DNA from 2 places in the Adlercreutzia equolifaciens DSM 19450 genome. Region 2 is predicted to be linked to the other one. Evidence: predicted binding sites of a transcription regulator. Region 2 holds the regulator's gene; the other holds the start of a gene.
What was found. Region 2 encodes LexA, which represses DNA repair genes until DNA is damaged. Its sites were predicted from a motif close to CNAACANNTGTTNG; they were not measured.

Region 1 (10,536 bases), 180 kb from region 2:
CCGCCTCGTCCCCATCCCCGCCCCTCCCGTAGCTCACGTGCAGCGAGATATGATCGGTCACCAGGTGCTTCTCTACCAGATCGAGCACAGAGTCGTCCACCATCTCGCGCAGCACCATGAGGGTGTCGTCGAAGTTGTAGCCGCAGGGCAGGATCTGCCCGTTCATCGTGGAGGAGCTCTCCGGCTCGTAGGCCTTGATCTCGGCGATGGTGCAGGGCTCCACGCCCCAGGCATGATCGATGAGGTACTCGGCGTTCACCCCGAACTCGCCGTAGAGCACGTCCGGATCCATCTCGGTCACGCCCTTCAAATCGAACACCCGGTACTTCGCGAGCCGCCGAGCGATGCCCGGCCCGATGTTCCAAATGTCGGTGATGGGCCGATGCCGCCAGATGCTCTCGCGAAAGGAGCGCGCATCGAGCTCGCCCACCCCGTCCGGCGCGTGCTTGGCCGAGATGTCGAGCGCCACCTTCGCGAGGAACAAGTTGGGGCCGATGCCCACGGTGGCCGGGATGCCCGTCTCCGCGCGCACCGCCGAGCGCAGGGTGTCGGCGAACTCGCGGGCCGTCAGGTCGTACAGCTCCAGATAGGGCGTGGCGTCGATGAAGCACTCGTCGATGGAATAAGGATGGATGTCCTCCTGGGACACATAGCGCAGGTAGGTGCCGTAGATCTCCGCCGACACCTCCATGTAGCTCGTCATGCGCGGCTGGGCCGTGATGTAGTCGATCCCCTCGGGAATCTCGTAGAGCCGGCAGCGGTTTTTCACCCCCGCCGCCTTCATGGCCGGGCTCACCGCCAAGCAAATAGTCATCTCCGAGCGCGTCGGATCGGCCACCACCAGCCGCGTCGTCATGGGATCCAGCCCCCGGCGCACGCACTCCACCGAGGCGTAGAAGCTCTTCAGATCGATACAGACATATGTGCGCTCACGTTCCATGCCGCCCAGTATAACATGGAACGTTCGTTCGCATCATACTGAATCGCCGTAATTGCCCAACCAGAACGAAGATGCTTCCGCCGCACGTCCCGCTCACGATCGTCGCTTCATAGCGCGCAGGCGGTTCTTCTGCTCGGCGGGGATGCGGCGGCTCTCCACGGCCTTCTGGATGGCCTTGTTGTGGGTCCACTCATCGAGGGCGCCGGAGGCGATGACCGCCTCGGCAGCGGCCGGCTGCTTCGCCAGCGCCTCGGCGAAGTACCACGCCCGCATCATGTTCACGTAGTACTCCGGGCGCGAGACGCCGATGACCCACTCGAAGAACTCCGGCCGGAACCGCTCGTCGAGGAACAGCTCCATAAGCACGCCGATGGCGAAGCGCACCGTGTACTCGTGGTCGCTTTCCAGCCACGCTCGCGCCTTCACCAGCGCGGCATCCGGGTTCGCGGCGAGCCCGCGACAGGACAGCTGGTCGCAGGTGGCCCAGTTGTCGACGAAGGGGAGGAAGCGCTCGATCTCGCCGACGAGCTTATCGAAGTCGCGCTCCTGGGCGATGACGAACGAGTGCAGCTGATTCTCCTCGAAGGTGCCGTGCGGCAGCGCCGCCAGAAACTCCCCCGCATCTTCCCGCCGCGCGAGCCCTTTCGCGAACTTCCGCAGCTCGGGCGTGCGCACGCCCACGATGGTGACCGCGTCGATGTTCGGGATGAGCTTCGCCTGGAACGCCCGGTACCCCTCATCCGCATGGGAGACAAGAAACGCCCCGACATCTTCCCGAATCGCCACCGCTCCCCCTTTCTCCGCCTTTTCGCCCGGCCTCGTCGCAAACCAGCTGGATACCCCCAACGGCAGAAGAGAAAGACCGTCAGCCATCATTGCCTGCTCGGCCACCTATTCCCTGTGTTGAAGCGCGGGCACAGCAACGAGGATCTTACCACTCATCGATCATCGCCGAGCCATCCCTCTATTTTGGAAATCGTGCTTTTTTGGTCAGATTCAGCATATTCGCGATTTCCCGCTTTCAAAAAAGCATGTTTTCCAAATAGGCGAGTCCAAAATAGCACATTTTCCAAGATACCTGATTAAAACTGATTGCTCCGTAAATGAAGTATGAAAATTAGCAAGCGTTTGAACTGGTAAAACTCTATTTCCGCATTCCACACCCCCTTACTTCTCGTCTCATACAAGTTGGAAAATGTGCTTTTTTATTTTACTCGATCGCAGCTTCGAAGATCCCCGCCAGCTGCAAGCAGCTGGCCGCCGTCGCCGAGGCCCTCGCCGACTGCAAGCAGCAGGCCGGCCTCTAGAACGCAAAAGAACCCCGGTTCGTTCTCACCGGGGTTCTTTTCACGTGACCCACAGGTCGTTCGTAACGTCAGCGAGCGGCTCTTCCTACACGATGCCCTGGGCCATCATGGCGTTGGCGACCTTCTCGAAGCCGGCGATGTTGGCGCCCATGACGTAGTTGCCCTCGTGCCCGTAGCGCTTCGCGGCGTCGTCGATGGCGTGGAAGATGCTCACCATGATGCCCTTGAGCTTCGCGTCCACTTCCTCGAAGGTCCAGGAGAGGCGCTCGGAGTTCTGGGACATCTCCAGACCGGAGGTGGCCACGCCGCCGGCGTTGGCCGCCTTGCCCGGGAAGAACACGATGCCGTGCTCCTGCACGTACTCGGTGGCCTCGAGGGTGGTGGGCATGTTGGCGCCCTCGGCGAGGATCTTGCAGCCGTTCTTCACGAGGTTCTCGACGTCCTCCATGTGCACCTCGTTCTGGGTGGCGCAGGGCAGCGCGATGTCGCAGGGGGTGACCCACACGCCGCGGCCCTCGTGGTACTCGACGCCCTCGCGGCGGGCGGCGTACTCGGTGAGGCGGCCGCGCTCCACTTCCTTGACCTGCTTGAGCAGCGCGACATCGATGCCCGCCGGATCGTACACCCAGCCGGTGGAGTCGGACACGGTGACCACCTTGGCGCCGAGCTGCTGGGCCTTCTGCGTGGCGTAGATGGCCACGTTGCCGGAGCCGGAGATGCAGACCGTCTTGCCGTCGAAGGAGTCGCCGTTGCACTTCAGGTACTCCTCCACGAGGTACACCAGGCCGTAGCCGGTGGCCTCGGTGCGGGCGAGCGAGCCGCCGAAGGAAAGGCCCTTGCCGGTGAGCACGCCCTCGAAGACGTTCTTGATCTTCTTGTACTGGCCGAACATGTAGCCGATCTCGCGGGCGCCCGTGCCGATGTCGCCGGCCGGCACGTCGGTGTCGGCGCCGATGTGGCGGAACAGCTCGGTCATGAAGGCCTGGCAGAAGCGCATGACCTCCATATCGGACTTGCCCTTCGGGTCGAAGTCGCAGCCGCCCTTGCCGCCGCCCATGGGCAGCGTGGTGAGGCTGTTCTTGAAGATCTGCTCGAAGCCGAGGAACTTGATGATGCCGAGGTTCACCGACGGGTGCAGGCGCAGGCCGCCCTTGTAGGGGCCGATGGCGCTGTTGAACTGCACGCGGAAACCGCGGTTCACCTGAACCTTGCCGTTATCGTCGACCCACGGCACGCGGAACATGATGACGCGCTCGGGCTCGACGATGCGCTCGAGCAGCGCGGCCTGCTCGTACTCGGGATGGGCCTCGATGACCGGCTCGAGGGACTGAAGCACCTCGGTGACGGCCTGGATGAACTCGGGTTGCTCGGCGTTCTTCGCCTTCACCTGCTCGATGACGTTGTCGACGTAGCTCAAAGGAACCTCCTTTATGCGGAAAGGGCTCGCGGCGGTGCCACGATGCACCTCCGCCTTCGCGCCGCATTATAGAACGGGGAATTTCCAAACGATGACTAATTAACTGAGCCGAAACAAAGCCCGCGAATTTGCGCGCACGGGAGCGGCGAACGGGCTAGAGCGAGGCGTACACCTTCGAGGAGGGGACGTTCAGGGACGTGAGCAGCACGACGCCCACCTGCCCGCGCTCCGGGGCGTAGACGATGTGCGCGTTTCCCTCGCCCTCGCCGCGGCCGGGCTCGGCCTGGTCGTCGTCGGTGACGATGACCACGTTGAAGTCGTCGGTGCTCGCAAGGCAGCTCAGGCGCGGCACGAGGCAGACGAAGGACTCGGCGCCGGCGGAAGCGAGCTCGTCGTGCAGCTTTTCCAGCTGACGAGCCGAGGCGTAGTAGTCCACGGCCACGACACCGATCTTGCGGTCGCCGGCCATGAGGATGCGCGGCTTCTCGTAGCGGGCGAGATCGTCCAGGTTCAGCGTGAGGACGCCGGCACCCTTCTCCTCGTAGAACGAGCGCACATCCGAGGCGTAGACGGGCCGCTCGCGCATGGACAGCGGCAACCGCGCCAGCTCGGCGGCCACCATCTCGCCCAGCGTCTCGGGACGCTCGTCGGCGTCCCCGTCCACCGAGGGGAGCTTCGTGGGCCGCAGCGCATCCAGGACATCGTAGGTGCCGTCAAAGACGATGGCCGTATATCCGGACATCTGCCCGAAGGCGTCGTCCACGGCGGTGGCGGCCATGTTGAAGGAGCGGCCCGTCTCGAAGTAGCGCAGAAGCACGCTGCCGCCGAGCACGACGAGCAGCGCGAACACGAGCAGGGCGACTTTTTCGCGGGTACGCTTCTTCATGGGGAAAATTATACCGAAGCCCCGCCGCGAAGGCGCGACGGGGCACGAGGTTCCACATCTATGAAGATCGGTTAAGGCCCTGGCCAAGGCGCCTAGCTGGCGGAGGCCCGTTGGCGGTCGGCCTCCAGCATGCGCTTGACGAAGTGCCCGGTGTAGGAGCCCTCCACCTCGGCCACCTCCTCAGGCGTGCCCTGGGCGACGATGGTGCCGCCGCGGTCGCCGCCTTCGGGGCCCAAGTCCACGATATGGTCGGCGCATTTGATGACGTCGAGGTTGTGCTCGATGACGAGCACGGTGTTGCCCGCGTCCACGAGGCGCTGCAGCACCTCCAGAAGCTGGCGCACGTCCTCGAAGTGCAGGCCCGTGGTGGGCTCGTCCAGAATGTAGAACGTTTTGCCGGACTGGCGCTTCTGCAGCTCGCTGGCGAGCTTCACGCGCTGGGCCTCGCCGCCGGAGAGCGTGGTCGCCGGCTGGCCCAGGCGGATGTAGCCGAGGCCCACGTCGAAGAGCGTCTGCAGCTTGCGCTTGATGCCCGGGATGTTCTCGAAGAAGTGCAGGGCGTCCTCAACGGTCATGTCGAGCACCTCGGAGATGTTCTTGCCGCGGTAGGTCACCTGCAGCGTCTCGCGGTTGTAGCGCTCGCCGTTGCAGACCTCGCAGGGCACGTAGACGTCGGGGAGGAAGTGCATCTCGATCTTGATCTGGCCGTCGCCCTTGCAGGCCTCGCAGCGGCCGCCGCTCACGTTGAAGGAGAAGCGCCCCGGCGCGTAGCCGCGGGCCTTGGCCTCGGCCGTGCTGGCGAACAGCGCGCGGATGTCGTCCCACAGTCCGATGTAGGTGGCCGGGTTCGAGCGCGGGGTGCGCCCGATGGGGCTCTGGTCGATGTTGATGACCTTGTCGAGCTTCTCCAGGCCCGTGATCTTGCGGTAGGGCCCGGTGCGGCGGTGGGCATGGTTCAACCGGTTGGCGAGCGCCGGCGCCAGCGTGTCGGTGATAAGGGAGCTTTTTCCCGACCCGGAGACGCCCGTGACCACGGTGAGCGTGCCGATGGGCACCTCCAACGTGACGTTTTGCAGGTTGTTCTCCTTGGCGCCGGTCATCTTCAGCGTGCCGCGGCCCGGCTTGCGGCGAGCCTCCGGCACCGCGATGCGGCGGCGCCCCGACAGATAGTCGGCCGTGACGGAGCCCTCCGTGGCCATGACCTCGGCCGGCGTCCCCGCCGCGATGACATGGCCTCCGTGCTCGCCGGCGCCCGGGCCCATGTCCACCACGAAGTCGGCCGCCCGGATGGTGTCCTCGTCGTGCTCCACCACGACGACGGTGTTGCCCAGATCGCGCAGGCGCTCCAACGTGGCGATGAGCCGCTCGTTGTCGCGCTGGTGAAGCCCGATGGAGGGCTCGTCCAGAATGTAGAGCACGCCCATGAGCCCGGCGCCGATCTGGGTGGCGAGCCGGATGCGCTGGGCCTCGCCGCCGGAGAGCGTGGCCGTGGCCCGCTCCAGCGTGAGGTAGTCCAGGCCCACGTCCACGAGGAAGCGCAGCCGCTCGCGGATCTCCTTCACGATGGGCAGGGCGATGACCGCCGCCTGGCCCGTGAAGTGCAGCCCCTCGAAGAACGCCAGCGACTCGGCCGCCGACATCTCCGTGACGTCGTGGATGGACTTGTCGCTCACCGTGACCGCGAGGACCTCCGGCTTCAGGCGCTTGCCGCCGCAGGTCTCGCAGGGCACCGTGGCGAAATAGGCCGACAGCTTCTCGCGCTGGGCGTCGGACTGGGCCTCGGTATAGCGGCGCTTCACCGCGGCGAGCACGCCCTCCCACTCGATGTACCAGTAAGTGTCGCGGCCGTCCACGGTGCGGTAGTCAACGCGCACCTTCTCGTTGCCGAGGCCATGCAAGAGCGCCTTCTGGGCCTTCTTCGGCATGTCCTCCCACGGGGTGTCGGCGTCAGTGCCCACATGCTGGGCCACGGCGCGCAGCACCTGGGGGTAGTAGTTGCCGCTCTTGAACGGCGCGATGACGCCCTCGTTCAGCGTGAGGGACGGATCCGGTACCACGAGCGAGGGATCCACCTCGTCGCGGCTGCCGATGCCGAGGCAGTCGGGGCAGGCGCCGTAGGGGGCGTTGAAGGAGAAGTCGCGGGGCTGCAGCTCGTCCATGGAGTGGCCGTGCTCGGGGCACGCGAGGGCCAGCGAGAACAAATGCTCTCCCTCCCCGAGGCCGCCCGTGGCGCCCGAGGAGGTGCCCCCGGCCTCGCCGAGCGGTTTCCCGTCCGGCCCGAGCACCTGCACGAGCACGCGGCCCTGCGCCAGCTTGCAGGCCAGCTCCACGGCCTCGGCGATGCGGCTTTGGACGGATTCCTTCAGCGTGACGCGGTCGACCACCACGTCGATGAAGTGCTTGATCTTCTTGTTCAGGGTGACGGGCTCACCGGAAAGCTTCACGATCTCGCCGTCGATGCGCACGCGGGAGAAGCCCTCCTTCTGCAGATCGGCAAAGAGCTTCGTGAACTCGCCCTTGCGGCCGGCCACCACCGGGGCCATGAGGATGGCCTTCGTCGACTCGCCCTGGGCGTCGTCGCCGAGGCGCAGGATATCGTCGGTCACCTGGTCGGTGGTCTGCTTCTTGATCTCGCGGCCGCACTCGGGGCAGTGGGGCACGCCCACGCGCGCGAACAGAAGGCGCAGGTAGTCGTAGATCTCGGTGGTGGTGCCCACGGTGGAGCGGGGGTTTTTCGACGTGGTCTTCTGATCGATGGACACCGCCGGCGACAGGCCGTCGATGGAGTCCACATCGGGCTTGGACATCTGGCCCAGGAACATGCGGGCATAGCTGGAGAGGCTCTCCACATAGCGGCGCTGCCCCTCGGCGTACATGGTGTCGAAGGCGAGGCTGGACTTGCCGGAGCCGGAAAGGCCCGTGATGACGACCAGCTCGTCGCGGGGAATAGTCAGGTCGACGTCCTTCAAGTTGTGCTCGCGGGCGCCTTTGATGACGATCTCGTTGGCCATTGGCTGGATTTCCTTCGCAGACGTGAAGCAACGGGCGCCGCGCGGGCCGCCCGTTGCCGAATTCTCTTGTTTCGCCTGCGTATTCTAGCGATTCGCGCGGCCGCTGGCTAGCAATTTAGGGAACTTTTGTTCGGGTTCACGGATTTTGCATAGATGAGCGCTCAGGTTATATGAGCGCGGGGGCAGCGACGGAGGCATCCTCGGGAGCGGCCTCCCCCGTCGCGGGCTCGGGCGCCGAGGACTCCCCCATGCCCTTCATCTTCCGGAAACGGGACAGCGTGAGGCGGCCGTCCTTCTTCTTCTCGCTGGGCGCCCGCAGGCAGACCGTCACGAACAGGCTGGCAGCGACGAGCACGGCGGCCATGGCGGCGAACACGAAGGCGAAGGAGGTCGCCTCCAGAAGGATGCCGCAGATCACGCCGGTGATCGCCGAGCCGGCGTAGGCCACGAGGTTCACCGAGGCGAGGATGGCCGAGACGCGCAGCACGCTCACGCGCAGAAGCAGAAGGCGCAGCGACACGGACACCGCCACGCCCATGGCGAAGCTGAACAGGGCGCAGTCGGCCATGAACAGAAGCTCGGCGCCCATGAGGACGAACAGCGCCATCAGCGCCGTGGTGGCCGTCACGGCCGCCATGGAGACGACGAGGGTGCGCTTGGGCTCGAAGCGCTGCACGAGGGGGCCGCCGAGAAGCGACGGCGCCATGATGAGGGCCAGAATGACCGACCCGGCCAGAGGCGAGGTCTCGCCGAAGCACTGCTGGGCGATGGGCGCCGAGAACGACTGGTAGAAGCAGGAGACGAGCCAGGTGGCCAGGTAGCACACGGCCACCACGGCGAACAGGCGCCGGTTGTCGGTGGGGATGTAGACGCGCACCCTCATGACGGCGCGCAGCGAGAGCGTCTGGTCGAGGGGCTCGTGCACCACGGGCATGAGGAACAGGCACACGGCCAGAATGACGATCATGATGCCGTAGAGCACGGCGATGCTCGGCACGACGTCGTAGAGGACGCCCACGGCCACCGATCCGATCATGATGCCCACCATGGCACCGCAGCTGGCAACAGTGGATCCCCAGCCGAGGTGCTTCTCCCCCACGCAGTCGATGACCAGGGCCGACACGGCGCTCATGCCGAGACCGGCCGAGAGCCCTTGGACGAAGCGGGCGGCAAGCACGGCCGCGCCGCTGTCCGCCATCATGAACATGATGCAGCCGACGATGGCGAGCATGAGGGTGAGGCTGGTCACGGGAGTGCGCCCGAAGGCGTCGGAGATGCGCCCGGCGAGCAAGAGCGTCAAGGCCACGCCGGTGAGGTAGGTGAACATCGTGTTGGAGATATCCGCCGTGGTGAGCCCGATGGTGGCCTGGTAGTCGGCATAGAGGGGAATCGGGATCGCCGTGGCGGCGAAAATGGCCAGAAACGCGATGGTGGCGAGCGCGAACCCGCGCAGGGACTGCCCGTCGGTGAGCTCCTCTTTGTGCATCCTTTCCTCCGTTTGAACGAGATGTGCCAGCCTGCCTTTCGGGAACGGATATCCCGAAAGGGTGGGTGAAGTATGAACCTCGCTTCAGGGGAATTCAAGGGATTGCGCTGAGTTTTCCACTCAGCGATGAAACGGCCCCGCAAGCCGCGCGAGGGTTCGGAGTCCCGTGCCGCCCGCCGCCGCCTTAAAGCCGCCGACGGTGGCCGCCGCGAGCAGCTGGCCAAGCGCTCCCCGCAACCGACAGCGAGCGCAAAAGGAGCCCTCTCCCCCGAGGGCTCCTGTGTGGGTTTCCGCTGTGGCGTATCCGGAAGCTACATGACGGCGTGGCTGGCGGACTGCATGAGGTAGGGAATGTAGGCGAGCACGACGAGCGCCGCCCAAAACAGCATCTTCGCCTTCTTGCGACTCATGGCTCCTCCCTTCCGCGCAATCCGTCCGATCGACGGTCCATCTGGATCGTCACCGTGATTCTTGCACAAAACACAGGAGGGGAAGACCCGAAAAAGCCACTAGTCACGATGGCGCAACCGCCCCGATGACCCCGCGCAACGCCCCTGTTCGCCGTTTGTAAATTACGCACATATCGGCCGCAGTGCGCCCAACCGTAGGGGGCGACTTACGCGCGCGGATGGGCGAGGCCGTGGATCTCCTTCAGGCGCTCCGGGGTCACGTGGGTGTAGATCTGCGTGGTGGTGAGGCTCGCGTGCCCCAGCATGTCCTGGACGCTGCGCAGATCGGCGCCGCCCTCCAGAAGATCGGTGGCGAAGGAGTGGCGCAGGGCATGGGGCGAGAGCGACTCGTCCAACCCCGCAGCGGCCAGAGCGCGCTTGAACATCTTGCGGATGCCGTCGGGCTTCATCTGGTTGCCCCGGTTGCTGACGAAGAAGTAGTCGCTCTGCCTGTCGCCGAGCAGCTCCGGCCGCGCCTTCTCGAGATAGCGGGCCATGGCCTCGGCGCCCCGGCGGCTCAAGGGCACGATGCGCTCCTTGGCGCGCTTGCCGAACACCTTCACCTCGCGCTCGGGGAAGTTCACCCAGGAAAGGAGGAGCCCGGAGGCCTCGGAGACGCGGGCGCCGCAGGAGAACAAAAATTCCAGGAGCGCCGCGTCGCGCATCTGCGCCGCCGTCTGCTCGCGGGGCGCGCCGTCGGCGTCGGTCGGGCCGTAGACGGCCAGCAGGCGCTCCACGTCGCCGTCGGACACGACCTTCGGGAGCCGGCGGTCGACCTTGGGGGCCGACAGCACGCTGGCGGGATCGGCCGGGGCGAGACCGGTCACGCACGCCCAGCGGAAGAACGTGCGCAGAGACGACAGGTGCCGCTTGATGGTGGTGCGGGCGTAGCGCGCCTGGTCGAGCTCGGCGAGGTAGCGCCTCAGCTGGCGGTAGGTGGGAGCGAGCGGATCGACGCCCGCCCGCTGCGCCCAGCGCAGGTAGGCCTCCATGTCCTCGCGATAGGCGCGCACCGTATGGGTCGAGGCGCCCATCTCGGA
Region 2 (10,536 bases):
TGAGATAAGCAGGGATTATTTTACTAAATTCCTGTTATCAGACTTTTCACCGATATATTAGGCCGCTTACCTTTTATTTTGGGAGTTTTGATAACTCCATATTATCAGCCTTTCTTGTCAATCTTTTCAGAAGCCCTCCAACTTGGAACATTTTACCCTATATGGAGGGCGCTTAGCCCCAAGCATTGCCACTGCCGCCGGATGGTTGCGCGGTGATGGTGGCGCCCTCGCCGAGGATCGAGGTGAAGTCTCCCGTTTGCATGGCCTCCATGAGCACGGGCATCATGAGCGCGATGCCGACGATGTTGACGATGAGCGCAATGGCGCTGATGGCGAGACCCCAGATAAGCGTTTGACGTACCGTGGTGGCATAGACCTTCTGGCGACCGTCCACATCGTCTATCACGTGCTTGATCTTAACGAAGCCGACAATGGCGCAGACAAGGCCCACCGTGCTCAGCATCACGCCGCCGATGATGAAGGAGACCGGACCTGCAATGGCCGCTACCGTCGAGAGCGTGCGGGCGGATTTCAAGTCGGCGTCGATGAGCACCTGTCTCTGATCCTGCGAAGGCTCCGTCGACGGCTCGGGTCGCTGGGGATTTCCGGGAGTCGCCTCCGGAGCTCCCAGCTGCTGGGGTTCGGGCGTTTCTTCGGGTTTCGAATCGCGATGATCGGTCATAAAGGACACTCTTTCTAGGAAAGGCCGCTGCTTCCGAAGCCCTGCGCGCCGCGCGAGCTCTCGGGAAGCTCATAAGTGTTATGTAAAGTAATAGAGGGGGTAGCGATGATCACGAGCTGGGCGATGCGCTCGCCCTTCTCGTAGTTGAACGTCTCCGTTGGATCGAGGTTGATGAGCGGAACCTTGATTTCACCTCGGTAGCCGCTGTCTATGAGGCCAGGGGCGTTCACGATGGAGATGCCCTGTCGTGCCGCCAGGCCGCTTCGGGGAATGATGAGCCCCGCATAGCCCTCGGGAATGGCCAAGGCGATACCGCAGGGCACGAGCGCTCGCTCGAAGGGCAAAAGCGTGCCGCCCTCGGCAGCGCGCAAATCGAGGCCCGCATCGCCTGGACGGGCGTAGGCGGGCGCTTCCAGGGTCTCGTCGAGCTGCTTGAAAAGAACCTCCATGGATCAGCCCAGCTCTTTCAGGGCCTCGGAGAACTCCTCCACGTTCTGGAAATCCTTATAGACGCTGGCGAAGCGGATGTAGGCGACGTCGTCCAAGGTGGCCAGACGGGCCAGCACCAAATCGCCCAAATCGCGCGATTTGATCTCGTTGCGCTGGCTCGATCGCAGCTCAGATTCGATGCTCGTGATGAGCCCGTCGATCTTCTCGGGCGTGATGGGGCGTTTCGCGCAGGCGATGAGCAATCCTCGCATGAGCTTCTCGCGGTTGAAGACTTCCGACGAGCCGTCAGCCTTGATGACGAGAATGGGATTTTCGGCGAGCCGCTCGTAGGTGGTGAATCGCGTGCCGCACTGCAGGCATTCGCGACGGCGCCGGATAGAGGCGCCGTCGTCGGCCGATCGCGAGTCGACGACTTTCGATTCCTGATAGCCACAGGAAGGACAGCGCATAGGTTCTCCTTCTCACTTTGATAAGTTGATTGCTTATCATACCCTATCAGACCTAATGCGCTCCCCTCTTCAAAACATTGCTACCTTCGCGACACTCGCCCCCGACGCTCTAGGCGAAGAAGATGAGAAATGACGCGATGGTGCTGAGCGTGAAGGCTATGGAAAATTCGATGCGTGCCATTTTTTACTCCTGACCTCTTGCGTAGAACCTTTGTTCGCAGTTATAATAGAGCGAACAAAGGTTCACGTCAAGAGATTTTTCAAACAAATGTACGCTTTTGTGAAAGGATGCGCTATGACCCAGAAAGTGACCAAGCGGCAACAGGCGGTTCTCGACTGCATCGAAGCGTGCATTCGCGAGAAGGGCTACGGCCCTACCGTGCGCGAGGTGTGCCAGAGTTTGGGACTCTCCTCCCCTTCCACCGTCCATGTCCATTTGAAGGCGCTTGAAGACAAGGGCTTCATCAAGCGCGACCCCCTTAAATCCCGCTCCATCGCGCTTACCTATCCCATTGAGGAGGTTCCCTCCCCTGTCACGGCCTTCGCGGCCGCCTACAGCAAGCTCGTCAATGTGCCCTTGGTGGGCAACGTGGCCGCCGGCTCCCCTATTCTCGCCGAGGAGAACATCACCGATACCATCACGCTGCCCACGGACATCGTCGGCGATGCCCCCTCCTTCATGCTCTCGGTGCGCGGCGAGTCCATGATCGAGGCCGGCATTAACGATGGCGACTACGTGGTTGTGAAAGAGCAGCCGGTGGCCAACAACGGCGATATCGTCGTGGCCATCATCGACGACGGCGCCACCGTCAAGCGCTTCTTCCGCGAGGCCGACCATATCCGCCTGCAGCCGGAGAACTCGACGATGGATCCCATCATCACGACGGACTGCTCTATCGCCGGCAAGGTGGTGGCCGTGTTCCGGCGCCTGTAGCGCTTTCGCCTCACGAACAGATCGCGAACTCCCCTTTCGGCAAATTGAGAGCGCCCCTGCCCAGATCGCTTTGCGTATCACGGGCAGGGGCGCTCTTCCGTTCTGGACGCGCTCGCTTTCTCAGGCATCGCCTTCAGGGACGAGATAGGAGGAGAACGTGCTGACGAAGGCAGGGGCAACGAGCAGCTGCAGGCGCGTCCCCGCCTCCCCGTGGCTCTCGGAGATGATATGGCAGCGCTCGTGGGCCAGCGACACCAAGTCGCCCCGCTGATAGGGAATAAGCACGTCCAACTTGGTATCGGCGGCCGAGGCGGCCTGGGCAATGGCGCCCACGAGCCCCTCTATGCCCTCGCCGGTGCGAGCGGACACGAACTGGGCGCTCGGATAGCGCCTTTTAAGGCCGGCCAGCGTCTCGGCGTCCAGCAGATCGCATTTGTTGAAGGCAGCGATCGTGGGAATGCTCTGGGCCCCTATCTGGTCGAGCACCTCGCACACGGCCTCGATCTGCCCCTCGAACTCCGGCGAGGAGGCGTCGATCACGTGCAGGACAAGGTCGGCTCCGGTGATTTCGTCGAGCGTCGACTTGAAGGCCTCGACCAGCGTGGTGGGCAGCTTTTGGATGAAGCCGACGGTGTCGGTGACAGTGACCTCGCGGCCCTCGGGCAGCTCGAACTTGCGGGTGGTGGAGTCCAGCGTGGCGAAGAGCTTGTCGTAGCTGAGCACATCGGCCCCGGTGAGCCGGTTGATGAGCGAGCTTTTCCCGGCGTTGGTGTAACCGGCCAGCGCCACTTTGAACATGCCGCTGCCGTACCGGCTCTCCCGCTGCAGCGAGCGCACGTCGGACAGGCGCTCAAGCTCGCGGCGAATGCTCGTGATGCGCTTGCGCACCATGCGGCGGTCCACCTCAAGCTGGCTTTCGCCCTCGCCGAAGCGGGATCCCACACCGCCTCCCATGCGGTTCGAGGCGAGGTGGGCCCACATGCCGCGCAGGCGCGGGTACAGGTACTGGTTTTGGGCGAGGCGCACCTGCAGGCGCCCCTCCTTGGAGGTGGCGTGCAGAGCGAAGATGTCCAGAATGAGGGCCGTGCGGTCGATAACCTTCACGGACTTGTCCATGACCTTCTCCAGATTGGCCTGCTGGGAAGGTGTCAGCTCGTCGTCGAAGATGACGAGGTCGGCCTCGCGCGACCGTGCCAGCTCGGCGATCTCGTCGGCCTTGCCCGTGCCGACAAAGGTGCGCGGGTTGGGCGCGTCCAAGCGCTGGGTCGTCGTGGCTACCACATCGGCTCCGGCCGTATCGGCCAGACGTTCCAGCTCGGCCAGGGAAGATTCCAAGGGCCACGGCAGCCCCGGGCGCTCGACGCCCACGAGAACGGCGCGCTCTCGACGCTCCTCGGCCTTGGTGGCCGGGCCCTTTTGGATGACGGATTCGTATTCGGTCATAGCATGCTCCTTTGCTTCAAGTAACGACGGGACCCCATGAGGGGAAGGCGGTGCAAGTGGTCGTTACAGGCGCATGAGCATCACTCCTTAATCGTGGCGCGGCGTTGCGCCGGGGAAACGGGGGCTATCATAGCACAACAGCAGCATCGGAAAAGCTCACGGCAGCACAATGGTTCCCGAGAAGCTCTCCGTTGCCGGCCCCGTCATGGATATCGTGCCATCCTCGTTCCAGCAGATGTGCAGTAGACCGCCGCTCAACATAAGATCGTTCTCCCTGCCGGCCCGGCCAGTGAGGCAGGCAGCCGTGTTGGTGGCGCAGGCGCCGGTGCCGCAGGCCAAGGTCTCTCCGCAGCCCCTCTCCCACACGCGCATGGCGATGCCCTCATCGGTGACGGAGGCGAACTCGACGTTGGTTTTCTCGGGAAATGCGGGATGCGTCTCGAAGAAGGGGCCGGGAAGATCGATGCGCAGGGTCGAGAGGGATTTCTCCGCACCTGCGGGGAACAGCTCGTCGGGCAAGGCCGCCCAATCGTCCACGAGGCAGACGGCGTGGGGGTTTCCCATGGAGACGCAGGCGAATTCGAAGGCTCCCCACGGCGAATCGAGGCGCAGATGCCCCACATAGGGCGTACCGTCGGCCATGCGGGAGTCCGGCGCGGCGTCGACGGGCACGAGCGCGGGATCCAAGATGGGCGCGCCCATGTTCACGGTCGCCTCGGTCATCTTTCCCCCCGCATCCACGGAAAAGGCGATGGGGCGCGGACCGGCCAGGGTGTCGGCCAGAAGATGTCCCGAGGCAACGTCCGCCAGCTCGCGATCGACGAGGTACTTGGCGAAGCAGCGTACGCCGTTGCCGCACATTTGGGCCAAGGTGCCGTCGGCGTTGATGTAGTGCATGTAGCCGTCTCCCTCTTCCGAGGTTGCCGGCCGCACGAGGATGACGCCGTCGGCGCCGATGCCGAAGTGGCGGTCACACAGATACGACACCTGGGCATCGGTCAGACTGAGAGCGCGGTCTCGATCGTCAATGAAGACGAAATCGTTGCCGAGACCGTGCAATTTGGCGAAGGACAACTCCATGGGACGCTCCTTTGAGGCGGCGATTGAGGGGGCGGAAGCTCTCCTCGACGACCCGGAAGGGTCGCTTCAACCATGGTAGGCGTCCAATGTTTCCAACTGGGAAAGAATCTCGGCGGCCACGGCTTCGGCATCGCCGGCATCGGCGTTCACCCAGCGGATGCGCCTGTCGCGACGGAACCACGTGCGTTGGCGCTTGCCGTAGCGGCGCGTGGCCGTCTTGATGGCCTTCACGGCCTCCTCCAGCGTGGTGTTCCCATCCAGCGCCTCGACGATCTCCTTGTATCCGATGGCCTGGGGCGCCGTGACGCCGTCGCGGAATCCGGCGGTCAGCAGGCCCCGCACCTCGTCGACGAGTCCTGCGGCCACCATGGCATCGACCCGGGCGTCGATGCGCTCGTTCAGGATGGCCGGCTCCATGGCCAGCCCGAATTGCACGGCTGGAACGAAGGGCGCCACGGTGGCGAGCCGCTGTTTCTGCTCGGCGTAGCTGGCGCCCTCCTCCAAAAGCTCGAAGGCGCGCACGACGCGCCGCACGTTGTTGGGGTGGATGACGGCGGCGCTTGCGGGATCGCGCGCTTCCAGCGCCTCCCACAGGGCCTGGTTGCCGTGTTCCTCCGCGTAGGCGGTCCAGCGTTCGCGGACGGGGTTTTCCACCTGGTCGCCCTTGGGGAAGACGAAGTCGTCGATGGCCGCCTGCACGTACTGGCCGGTGCCGCCGCAGAGCACCGCTCTCTTGCCGCGGGCGTCTATATCGCGAAAGCAGCGCCGGGCGAACGCCTGGAACAGGGCCGCCGAGTAGGGCTCGCCGGGATCAACGAGATCGAAGCCGTGATGGGGCACGCGGCGCTCAGATGCGGGAAGCTTGCCCGTGCCGATGTCCATGCCTCGGTAGATCTGCATGGAATCGGCGCTCACCACTTCCCCGCCGAGGCGCTCGCCGACAATTTGGGCTGCGTCGGTCTTGCCCGAGGCCGTGGGCCCCACGATGGCGATGACAGGTGCGGAAAGCTCAAGCATGGGCGATCGTGCCCGAGAGATACCAGGTGCGGGCTTCCTCGATGGTCACGGGCACGATGCGCCCCACCAAAGACGCCGCCTCCGTGCCGGAGGGCACCGGAGCGTGAACGGTCTGGTTCTTCGGGCTCTTGCCGGCCAGGATGGAATCGTCGCGCTTGGACGTGCCCTCGACCAGCACGGGCACCGTGGCGCCGAGCTCCGCCTGGTTCGCCTCGAAGGCCTTGCGCTGGACGAGATCCACGAGCCGATCGAAGCGCTCCTGGATGACCTCGCGGGGCGTGTCGTCGTCCATCTCCGCAGCAGGCGTCCCCTCGCGCTTGGAGTAAATAAACGTGAACACCTGGCTGTAGCCGACTTCCTCCACGAGGCGATAGGTGTCCATGAAGTCCTCTTCGGTCTCGCCGGGGAATCCCACGATGATGTCCGTGGACAGGGCGATGTCGGGACGGGCGCGGCGAAGCTTCTCGATAAGGCCGAGGTAGTGCTCGCGGGTGTAGCGGCGGTTCATGGCCGAGAGGATGCGGTTCGAGCCCGACTGCACGGGAAGGTGCAGCGCCGGCATGAGCGAGGGCAGCGTGGCGAACAGCCCGATGACCTCGTCGGTGAGATCCTTCGGATGGCTCGTCGCGAAGCGGAGCCGCTCGATGCCCGCGGCATCCACGGCCCGAAGGACATCCGCGAACCGCGGCTCGCCGTAAAGGTCGCGCCCGTAGGAGTTCACGTTCTGCCCCAGCAGCGTGATCTCCTTGACGCCCGCTTCCACATAGGAGCGCGCCTCGGCGGCGATGTCGTCCAAGGGCCGCGACTTCTCGCGCCCGCGGACGTAGGGCACGATGCAGTAGGAGCAGAAATTGTTGCATCCCACGGTGATGGGCAGCCATGCCGCCCAGTCGTGCTCGCGCACCGTGGGCAGGGCGGAGGAGAACTCCGCTCCCCCCTCGATCACCTCGGCGGCGCGGCCGTGCTGCTCGATGGCGCGTCGGAGAAGCCCCGGCAGAGAGCCCAGATTGTGAGTGCCGAAAACCACATCGAGATGGGGAAGCGCCGCAAGCAGCTTGTCGCCGTCGCGCTGGCCGATGCAGCCGCCTACGGCGATGTAGCGCTTGTCGAGGGGCGTGCCGTCGCGCAAGGGGATGTTCTTCATGGAGGCGACCTGCCCGTAGAGCCTCGTGTCGGCAGCCTCGCGGACGCAGCACGTCATGAACACGACGATGTCCGCCTCCTCGATGGTTTCGACGGGCAGCGAGCCCAGGCCCTCCAGCATGCCGGCGACCCGCTCGGAATCGTGCTTGTTCATCTGGCAGCCGAAGGTGTGGATGCAGAAACGAGTTCCCTCGAAGACGTTGCTCATAGCAAAACCCTCTAATGGACCGCGGCCGCATCGACGATGGGGGCGATCGCGGCGGCGCCCCGCGGCTCGACGGCGAAGCGGATGGCCGTGCGGTACTCGCCGTCGATGACGATGTCCGCGAAGGAGGGGATGCAGCAGATCTCGATGCCCACCGGCGAGAGGAACCCGCGGGAGATGGCCACGGCTTTCACAGCCTGGTTCACCGCACCGGCCCCCACGGCTTGAATCTCCACCGACGCACCGTCTTTGATCATGCCGGCGATGGCGCCGGCAACGGAGGCGGGAGACGATTTGGAGGATACTTTGAGGCACCCGATGGAGGGCTTGGTTTCAGTGGTAGACACAGCTGGTCCTTGTCGTTTGTGGTGCGGTTCTTCTCTGGATGTGGTTCGTTTAGCGGGCGCCCGTGGCGCCTTCAGCCCGAATATTCTACCTGTTGCACCCGAGTGGCGCAACCGCGCGCGCTTCCTTAGAGCGTCGTGCGGATGGGAACGGTGATGCGGATGGCTTCCTGGCCCACGATGACCTCCGCCTCGCCCACCGCTTCCAGATAATATGCTTCCGCCACGGGCTCCATGAGACGGCCGATGCCGCGCTTCAGCGCATCGATGTCCTCGGGAGCCAGACGCAGGGACCGGGCGTTCTTGGAATTTCGCCGTCGCTCGGATGGGCGATGGGTCTGCCGCGGGAACGATTCGGCGGCCAAACGCTCGGTCAAGGGGTCGAGTGCAACGATGGCCCCGTCGAGAATGCGTCGGGCCGAGCGTTCGGAGAGCGGCAGGCCCAGGGCCTCGCAGCGGTCCGCGAGATCATCGGGGCCGGCGGCCAGGGCGAGGCGCTTGACGAGGGGGATCTCCGCGCCGTCGCCCCCGAAGGCGCGCACGGCCGGGGAGAGCGAGGCGAGGCCCAGTTGGTACAGCGTCGCCGCCACCTCCACTGGGGTGCCGAGGTACACGGAAAGATCGCCGCGGTGCTCCAAGGCGAATTCCGCGGCCGTGCGCACGATGTTCTTGGGGCCGCGCATCGCCCACGAACCGGAAGGCTCCTGCTCGAAGCGGGGAAACGTCGACTGATCCGCCTTCTCGGCGAGGCTTTCGGTGTCGGTGGCGACCGTAAGGCTCGTGCCGAGCCCCGGCTCCGATTGCAGCACTCGGGCCTCTTCGGCGTTCACGGAGATGGAGTAAAGGGCCATGCCGCGTCCGTGCATGCCCCACTTGTCCATATGCGCGCTATCGAGCTTCGAGGTGACGCGCGGTTCAAAGATGCGCTCGTGCTGGGCAGCGGGAATGCCCTGGCCGTCGTCGAGGACGGTGAGCAGGCGCGCGTTGCCGGTCTTCTGGGTGGCGAGGAAGATGCGGCTGGCGCCGGCGTCGCGGGCGTTGCGCAGAAGCTCGATGACCACGTCCTCGCTCGAGCGGATGTCCTGGGCGGCCTGGCGCCGTTCGGCCTCGGAGGACCGGAGACGGACGAAGCCGTCTCCGAGGTCGTCCTCGACCCGGAGACGGCTCTCGCCGCACACATCGTCTATGAAATCGCTGAGGGTATCGCCTTCCATGGCCTACTTGGCGTAGTCGACCGCACGGCTCTCGCGGATGACGACGACTTTCACCTGGCCCGGATACTGCATCTCGTTCTCGATCTGCTGGGCGATGTCGTGGGCCAAAACGACGGATTCGGCCTCGTCCACCACTTCCGGCTCTACCATGACGCGAACCTCGCGGCCTGCCTGGATGGCGTAGGTGCGCTCGACGCCCTTGTGGGAGTTCGCGATCTCCTCCAGCTTCTCGAGGCGCTTCACGTAGGCGTCCAGCGTCTCCTTGCGGGCACCGGGACGGGCGGCGGAGACGGCGTCGGCGGCCTGAATGAGCACGTCGACGACGGAGTTGGCCTCCACATCGTTGTGATGGGCCTCGATGGCGTGGACGATCTCGGGCCGCTCGCCGAAGCGGCGGGCCAGATCGGCGCCGATGACGGCGTGGCTGCCCTCGACCTCGTGGTCGACGGCCTTACCGAGGTCGTGCAAAAGGCCGGCTCGCTTGACGGGGATGGGGTCGAGCCCGAGCTCGGAAGCCATGACCGAGGCCAGATAGGCCACTTCGAGCGAATGGTTCAGCACGTTCTGGCCGAACGAGGTGCGATAGCGCAAACGTCCCAGGGTGTTGACGAGCTCCGGGTGGAGATCGTGGATGCCCGCATCGAACGTGGCCTGCTCGCCGGCCTCGTGCACCCGCTGGTTCACCAGCTTGACGGCCTTATCGTACATCTCCTCGATGCGCGCGGGGTGGATGCGCCCGTCGGCGATGAGGTTCTCCATGGTGACGCGGCCGATCTCGCGGCGCACCGGGTCGAAGCAGGAGATGGTGACGCACTCCGGCGTATCGTCGATGATGAGGTTCGTGCCGGTCAGCTGCTCGAAAGAGCGGATGTTGCGGCCCTCGCGGCCGATGATGCGGCCCTTCAGATCGTCGGAGGGGATATGGATGGTGGACACCGTGCTCTCGGCGGAGTGGTCGGCGGCCACGCGCTGGATGGCAAGGCTCAAGATCTCGCGGGCCTTCTTGTCCGCCTCGGCCTTGGTGCGCGTCTCGGCATCGCGGATGATGACGGCCGATTCACGGGTGACCTCGTCGTGGATGGTCTCCAGCAGCTCCTCTTTGGCCTCCTGGGGGCTCATGCCCGCAGCGCGCTCGAGGGCCTGGTTGATCTCGACCTGGGCCTCCTCGCGATGGCGCTCGATGGCGTTCTCGGCCTCTTCGACATCGCGCTCGCGGCGCTCGACTTGTCCCTGCAAAGACGAGAGCTGGTGCTCGCGGGCATCTAGGGACTCGACGCGGCGATCGAGGGATTCCTCGCGCTGGGCGATGCGGTTCTCGGCGGAGCGCACCTCGCGCATGCGCTCCTTGTTCTCCTTCTCCATCTCCTGCTTGTAGCGAAGGGCCTCGTCCTTGGCTTCCACGGCGGCTTCACGTCGGAGCGTCTCGGCTTGCTTCTTGGCATCCTCGACCAGGCTTGCGGCCTCGCGGGCAGCGTTCTTGGATGAGGAGCTGGCAATGAGTCGGTTGACGATGAAACCGAGGACCAGGCCGATGACGATAGCGACGATCAAAAGCACGATCGTGATGGGATCCAT

Region 1: the regulator LexA is predicted to act here: its motif matches at 7,681-7,694, upstream of uvrA (excinuclease ABC subunit UvrA).

Annotation. Positions count from the first base shown of each region.
Region 1 covers NC_022567.1:1,170,813-1,181,348, reverse strand. The annotation lists gene AEQU_RS04615 (Y-family DNA polymerase) at 1-940, opposite strand, end outside; gene AEQU_RS04610 (DNA alkylation repair protein) at 1,034-1,726, opposite strand; gene gdhA (NADP-specific glutamate dehydrogenase) at 2,333-3,664, opposite strand; gene AEQU_RS04600 (hypothetical protein) at 3,819-4,550, opposite strand; gene uvrA (excinuclease ABC subunit UvrA) at 4,643-7,561, opposite strand; gene AEQU_RS04590 (MFS transporter) at 7,728-9,047, opposite strand; gene AEQU_RS04585 (tyrosine recombinase) at 9,664-10,536, opposite strand, start outside.
Region 2 covers NC_022567.1:1,352,133-1,362,668, forward strand. The annotation lists gene AEQU_RS05340 (Rep family protein) at 1-3, shown strand, start outside; gene AEQU_RS11860 (hypothetical protein) at 173-682, opposite strand; gene dut (dUTP diphosphatase) at 697-1,131, opposite strand; gene nrdR (transcriptional regulator NrdR) at 1,135-1,581, opposite strand; gene lexA (transcriptional repressor LexA) at 1,877-2,515, shown strand; gene hflX (GTPase HflX) at 2,636-3,958, opposite strand; gene dapF (diaminopimelate epimerase) at 4,115-5,038, opposite strand; gene miaA (tRNA (adenosine(37)-N6)-dimethylallyltransferase MiaA) at 5,105-6,055, opposite strand; gene miaB (tRNA (N6-isopentenyl adenosine(37)-C2)-methylthiotransferase MiaB) at 6,048-7,406, opposite strand; gene AEQU_RS05385 (stage V sporulation protein S) at 7,418-7,750, opposite strand; gene AEQU_RS05390 (ATP-binding protein) at 7,876-8,961, opposite strand; gene rny (ribonuclease Y) at 8,965-10,536, opposite strand.